Regions from separate parts of the Streptomyces sp. NPDC096323 genome, predicted to be linked through region 2. Evidence: predicted binding sites of a transcription regulator. Region 2 holds the regulator's gene; the other holds the start of a gene.
The links. Region 2 encodes HspR, which represses chaperone genes until heat shock. Its sites were predicted from a motif close to TTGAGNNNNNNNNNCTCAA; they were not measured.
Positions count from the first base shown of each region.

Region 1: the regulator HspR is predicted to act here: its motif matches at 1,922-1,940, upstream of lon (endopeptidase La).

Region 1 covers NZ_JBEOSI010000003.1:323,689-327,095, forward strand. Annotated here, with positions in the region: gene ABTX18_RS09315 (spermidine synthase family protein) at 18-710, opposite strand; gene ABTX18_RS09320 (hypothetical protein) at 928-1,386, opposite strand; gene ABTX18_RS09325 (hypothetical protein) at 1,390-1,695, shown strand; gene lon (endopeptidase La) at 1,963-3,407, shown strand, end outside.
Region 2 covers NZ_JBEOSI010000004.1:262,498-265,904, forward strand. Annotated here, with positions in the region: gene ABTX18_RS12515 (helix-turn-helix transcriptional regulator) at 30-1,010, shown strand; gene ABTX18_RS12520 (helix-turn-helix transcriptional regulator) at 1,007-2,041, shown strand; gene ABTX18_RS12525 (heat shock protein transcriptional repressor HspR) at 2,075-2,521, opposite strand; gene dnaJ (molecular chaperone DnaJ) at 2,523-3,407, opposite strand, start outside.

The DNA.
Region 1 (3,407 bases), on a different contig from region 2:
TACCCGGCGGGGGGATCTCAGGCTGCTCGAATTGCGAGATGGACCACGTCGGGCACACCTCGGGCAACGCCCACTTCTTCGGTCCGTACCCCACGGAATCCGGCATTCCGCAGGTCCTGCTCGAATTCCGCGGACGGTTGTGCGGACCACACCGCGAGCACACCGCCCGGCGTGAGGCGTGCCCGGCAGTCGGCGAGCCCGGCGGGGGAGTACAGATTTCCGTTGCCCTCGGTGACGGTCCAGTCGGGCCCGTTGTCGATGTCCAGACACAGTGCGTCGTAACGGTCCGTAGTCGTACGGAGGTGGTCGACCAGGTCCGTCGTGAGGACCACGGTCCGCGGATCGGCGAGCGCCGCCCCCGAGATCCCGGCCAGCGGCCCCTTACGGTGCCAGTCGACGATGGCCTGCTCCCGCTCGGCGACCGCGATCCGCCCCCACCGCGGCTCGGCGGCGGCCCGGGCGAGCGAGAACCCGACGCCGAGCCCGCCGATGAGTACGGCCGGGGCGGGCCGGCCGGCGGGCAGTGCGTCGAGCGCGGCGTCGATCAGCAGCCGCTCGGAGCGCCCGTCCGACGTGTCCATCAGGAAGCACCCGTTGGCGATGATCTCGAAGTCGTCGCCCCGCCTGCGCAGGACGACCTCTCCGTACGGTCCCTCACGGCGGTCCAGGGTGACGGGGGCGAGGGCGTCGGGGCCGAAGGCGAGGGACATGGCGCTGATCTCCGGTGATGGCGGTCGGTGTTCCCGCCATCCTGGCCGGTCCGGCCACGGCCCGGCCAGCGGTTTACCCGAACGGGAGCGGGCTTCACCCGCGTTCGCGCCGCGGCCCGCGTACGACGGACAGAGCGGCCCCCGCCGCGTACGCCATCGAGGCCACCACCCACGCCCCGGGCTGCGGCCGGTTCACGCAGGGCGGGGCCGGACGCGCTCAGGGGCATGGTGCCTTCTCGCCGTGCAGCGCGATGTGTTCGGCCGCGAGCCACGGAGCGAGGTCGTCGACGAGCATGGACAGGATTGCCGGGTCGGCGGTCGGAGTGCGGCCGGCCCGTGCGGCCAGCCGCATCTGCGCTGCCCGCTCCGGAAGGTCCGGGCGGTAGCGGGCGAAGGGCTCGGCCGACTCGGCCAGATCGCTGGTCCAGCCGCCCCGCTGCGGCATGACCAGGGTGAAGCCGGTGCGCACGATGCGGCGGGCGACATCCCGGCTCAGCGAGCGGCGAGCGGCGTCGGTGGTGGCCTCGGCGGCCCGCCTGCGCCGGCGCGGGAGCGCCAGGCACAGATCCCCGTTGGTCTCGCGGGCGAGCAGCGAGGCCGGCCGGTAGTGCGGCAGCCGCGCGGCGAGGTCGTCCCCGGGCAGCGGGGTGCACAGGCAGGCGACGAAGAAGCCCATGTCATGGCGCTCGAGCGGGCTGAGCTGCGTGTCCGCGCCGAAGAGCAGGATGCCGGCGCCGTCGATCTGCTCGTACGACGCGTCCAGTCCGGCCTCGACGGCGTCGGCGTCGGCGCGGTCCGTCGCGGTGGGTTCGCCGCGCAGCGCGAGCAGCAGGTCCAGGCCGGAGACGCCGGGCGTGGCCGTGCGGCGCGGAATGCTGCCGTAGACGTAGGCGCTGTCGAGCCGGGTGGGGCCGAAGACCTCGGCGATCCGGGAACGGGCCGCCGCGACGACGGGCGCGAACTCCGCCCGCGCGCGGCTCAGTGAGCCCTCCCGGGCGATCGTGCTGTGTCACGGTTCAGCCCTCGGTCGTCGTTCGTGAGGACACTCCGCCTGCGGCCGGGCGACCGCCCGGGACCATTTCCGGCACGCGGCCGTGGTGGAGGGAGTAGGCGCGCCCCGCTGGGCGTTGCACCGAGAGTGCACAGCGGCAGTCATACCGTGATCGCTCACAGCGAACACCACCCCGGGAACACAGAGCGGCTCACAAGCATTGAGTCAGTACAGCTCAACTTGAATGCCGAAGGGGAGATCATGGCTACTGAGTCCAATGCGGTCACTCCGCTCACCCTGCCTGTGCTGCCGCTCGACGACGAGGTCGTACTGCCCGGAATGGTGGTGCCTCTGGACCTGTCCGACCGCGAGGTACGCGCAGCGGTGGAGGCCGCGCAGGCCGCGGCCCGCGAGGGTGGCGGCAAGCCCGAGGTGCTGCTCGTTCCGCGTATCGACGGGACCTACACCGGGATCGGTGTCATCGGGACCGTCGAGCAGGTCGGGCGGCTCTCGGACGGTGACCCGGGCGCCCTCATCCGCGGGCGCGGACGCGTGCGGATCGGGGCCGGGACCAGCGGGCCGGGCGCCGCGCTCTGGGTCGAGGGGAGCCGGGTCGACGCCTCCGTCCCCGACCCCGTCCCCGGAGCCGTCGCCGAACTGGTCAAGGAGTACAAGGCGCTCGCCACCAGCTGGCTGAAGAAGCGCGGCGCCTGGCAGGTCGTGGACCGGGTCCAGCAGATCGAGGACGTCTCCGCGCTCGCCGACAACTCCGGGTACTCACCCTTCCTCACCACGGCCCAGAAGGTGCAGCTGCTGGAGACCGCCGACGCGGTCGCCCGGCTGAAGCTCGCCATCCAGTGGCTCGGTGAGCACCTCGCCGAGCAGGACGTCGCCGAGTCCATCGCCAAGGACGTCCAGGAGGGCGTCGACAAGCAGCAGCGCGAATTCCTGCTGCGGCGCCAGCTCGACGCCGTACGCAAGGAGCTCTCCGAACTCAACGGTGACCCGGAGGACGAGTCCGACGACTACCGGGCGCGCGTCGAGGCCGCGGACCTCCCCGAGCACGTCCGCGAGGCCGCGCTCAAGGAGGTCGACAAGCTGGAGCGCTCCTCCGACCAGAGCCCCGAGGGCTCCTGGATCAGGACCTGGCTCGACACCGTCCTCGAACTGCCGTGGACCGAGCGCACCGAGGACGCGTACGACATCAAGGGCGCCCAGGAGATCCTGGACGCCGAACACGCGGGCCTGCAGGACGTGAAGGAGCGCATCACCGAGTACCTCGCGGTGCGCAAGCGGCGCGCCGACCGCGGGCTCGGCGTGGTCGGAGGCCGGCGCGGCGGCGCCGTGCTGGCCCTGGTCGGGCCGCCCGGCGTGGGCAAGACCTCGCTCGGCGAATCCGTGGCGCACGCCATGGGCCGCAAGTTCGTCCGCGTCGCCCTCGGCGGTGTCCGGGACGAGGCGGAGATCCGAGGCCACCGGCGTACGTACGTCGGCGCGCTGCCCGGACGCATCGTCCGCGCCATCAAGGAGGCCGGTTCGATGAACCCGGTCGTCCTCCTCGACGAGATCGACAAGGTCGGCTCCGACTTCCGCGGCGACCCCGCCGCGGCCCTCCTCGAGGTGCTGGACCCGGCCCAGAACCACACCTTCCGCGACCACTACCTGGAGGTCGAGCTCGACCTCAGCGACGTCGTCTTCCTGGCCAC
Region 2 (3,407 bases):
GTTGCACTGCAAAGAATGAGGGGGTCCAGATGGGTACGGACACAGGCATACCAGACCACCCGCACAACAACTCCGAACTGTGCGAGCCCGCAATCCAGCTCTACGCCGAATCCCTGCGCCGTGGGCGGCTCCCCCGAGCCGATGTCGCAGCGGCTCCCTGCCTCATCGAGATGGCCCTGCTCCACCCGGACCCACGCGATACGACCATGCTGTGCCCTGCCGCTCCTTCGGTCGCGCTCACCCATCTCCTGCAGCCCCTCACCCGCGACGTCTTCGAGCAGGTACGCCGCAGCGCGGCACTGGTCGACTCCCTGGCACCACTGGCGGCCATCGCGAGCGAGGACCCCAACCTCTCCATCACCGTCCTCGAAGGCAAGAAACTGATCGACTCCGCCCTCCAGGAAGCAGCCGCCGGCGCCCATACAGAAGTCCTGACTGCTCAGCCGGGCGGCCACCGGTCGCCCGCGCAGATCAACCAAGGGCTGGCCAACGGACTGGCAGCCGTGAGCCGAGGGGCCCGGCTACGCCACATCTACCAGCACCCGGCGCGCTACAGCGCCCCCGTCAAGGACTACCTGGAGCGAATGCCCTCGGGCCAGGTCGAAGTGAGAACGATGGAACTGACCATCGACCGGCTCATCATCTTCGACCACGCGGTGGCGTTCATTCCCGCGACGGCCGACCGCGAGGTGGCGCTCCAGATCCGCCATCCGGCTCTGGTCCGCTACCTGGTGCAGGTGTACGAGGTGCTGTGGGCGCAGGCCACCCCCATCACCGAACACCTGCAGACGGCAACCCCGGGGGCTCCCGTCACCGCCGTGCAACTCAGCATCGCCCGCCTCCTGGTCGAGGGACACCATGACGAGGCCGTGGCACGCAAACTGGGCTTCAGCGTCCGCACCTGCCGCACCCACATCGCCAAGCTCATGCAGATCCTCGACGCCACCAGCCGCACCCACCTCGGCGCCCTCCTCGTCCAGTCGGGCATCGCCGGACCGACGCGGACGTGACGGCACGACCCGTGCACACGCACGTGGACCGCGATCTGTGCGACGTGGCCGTCAGTCTGTACGCCGAGGCACTGGCCAGAGGCAGCCTCGCCCGGTCAGCCGTCGAACCCGCGCCCTGCCTCATCGACACGGCTCTCCTGCGGCCCGACCCGCACGACGGCCGGCTCCTGCGCCCCGTACCCCCGGGAGCGGCTCTCGCTCACCTGCTGCATCCCTTGGCCCAGGGCCTCCTGCGTCAGGCCCGGGACGCCGACCTCCTGGCCAAGGCACTGATCCCGCTGACATCCCTCGAACGCCCGCCGCGTCTCGCCATCGACGTAATCGTCGGCCCGCTGGCCATTCAGGCTGCGATCAGCCGTTCACTGTGCGAGACAGATGGCGAGATCCTGATGATTCAGCCCGGCAGCACGCGGCCGGCCGAAGAGCTCCATGTGGCACTGGCCGGCACTTTGCCCACCGTGGAGCGGGGCGTCCGGCTGCGCCACATCTACCAGCATTCGGCGCGCTACAGCTCGGCACTCAAGGCGTACATGGGCCAACTACCCGACAGCCTCCTCCAGGTACGCACCCTGGAACGGGCCGTCGACCGTCTCCTCATCTTCGACCGCAAGATCGCCTACGTTCCCGCCACGCCCGACCGGAGCGTCGCCCTCGAGATCCGCCACCCCGCGCTCGTCGGCTTCCTGGCCGGGATGTACGAGACGCTGTGGGCGCAGGCCACTCCCTTCAACCAGCAACTCCCCACCACCCTCCCCGGCACCCCCGTCACCGCCGTCCAGCACAGCATCGCCCGTCTCCTGACCGAGGGGAACCAGGACGAGGCCGTCGCCCGCAAGCTCGGCATCAGCGTCCGCACCTGCCGCACCCACATCGCCAAGCTCATGCAGACCCTCGAAGCCACCAGCCGCACCCACCTCGGCGCCCTCCTCGCCCAGTCCGGCATCACCGAGCCCGTACCGCCGGGCGCACCAACAGGCCCCGCGCCCCCGGGCACCACGCAGAAGCCCGCCACCCCCGACGTTCCGGGGTGACGGGCTCCTCGTGCGTACGGGGGCAGGCCCCGTTCAGTCCTTCGGCCGCTTCGGCCGCCAGACCACCAACGCGCTGGTCTGCTGCACATCCTGATACGGCACCAGGTCGCGCCGGTACGACGCATGCACCTGCGCCTCGCGCTGCTGCATGGCCACCGCCGCCCCGTCCACGGCCGCCGAGAGCTCGGCGACGCGCTGCTGGAGGGCCGCTACCTGGTTCTCCAGTTCGATGATGCGCTTGATGCCGGCCAGGTTGATGCCCTCGTCCTGCGACAGCTGCTGCACGGTGCGCAGCAGCTCGATGTCGCGGGCCGAGTAACGCCGTCCGCGTCCGGCCGTGCGGTCGGGGGAGACCAGGCCGAGGCGGTCGTACTGGCGCAGCGTCTGCGGATGCAGGCCCGAGAGCTGGGCCGCGATCGAGATCACGTACACCGGGGATTCATCCGTGAGTTCGTACGGATTACGTCGTCGGCCGTCCACCTCAAGCTCCCTTCGCTGCCTGGAACAGCTCCGCCCGCGGATCCTCGTCCGCGGTCGCCTTGCGGTAGGTCTCCAGGGCGTCCCGGGCCTCGGGGCCCAGGTCGGTGGGGACCGCCACCTCGACGGTGACCAGCAGGTCGCCGCGGGTGCCGTCCTTGCGGACGGCGCCCTTGCCGCGGGCCCGCATGGTGCGCCCGCCCGGCGTGCCCGCCGGGAGCTTGAGGGTGACCGGCGGTCCGCCGAGCGTGGGGACCTTCACCTCACCGCCGAGCGCCGCCTCCGTGAAGGTGACGGGCACGGTGACCGTGAGGTTGTCGCCCTTGCGGCCGAAGACCGGGTGGGCGTCGACGTGGACGACGACGTAGAGGTCGCCGGCCGGACCGCCGCGCTCGCCCGGGGTGCCCTTGCCGCGCAGCCGGATCCGCTGGCCGTCGAGGACGCCCGCCGGAATCCTGACCTGCATGGTGCGGGACGACTTCGCCCGGCCGCTGCCCTTGCAGACCTCGCAGGGGTCCTGGGCGATGAGGCCCCGGCCCTTGCAGTCCACGCAGGGATCGGTGAGCGAGAACCCGCCGCCGCTGCCACGCGAGACCTGGCCGGTGCCGACGCACGTCGGGCAGACCCTGGGGGTGCCGTTCCTGTCGCCGGTACCGGAGCACGCCTTGCAGGGCGCCTGGCTGGACATCCGCAGCGGGACCGTGGCCCCGTCGACGGCCTCGGTGAAGCTGAGCGTCACCTCGGACTCGATGTCCTGGCCGCGGCGCGGCTGCACCCGGGTGCCCGTGGAGCCGCCCCGGTTGAAGAGCCCGCCGAAGACATCGCCCAGGCCGCCGCCGCCGAAACCGCCGGCGCCGCCCTGCTGGCCCCCGCCCGGGGCGCCTCCGAA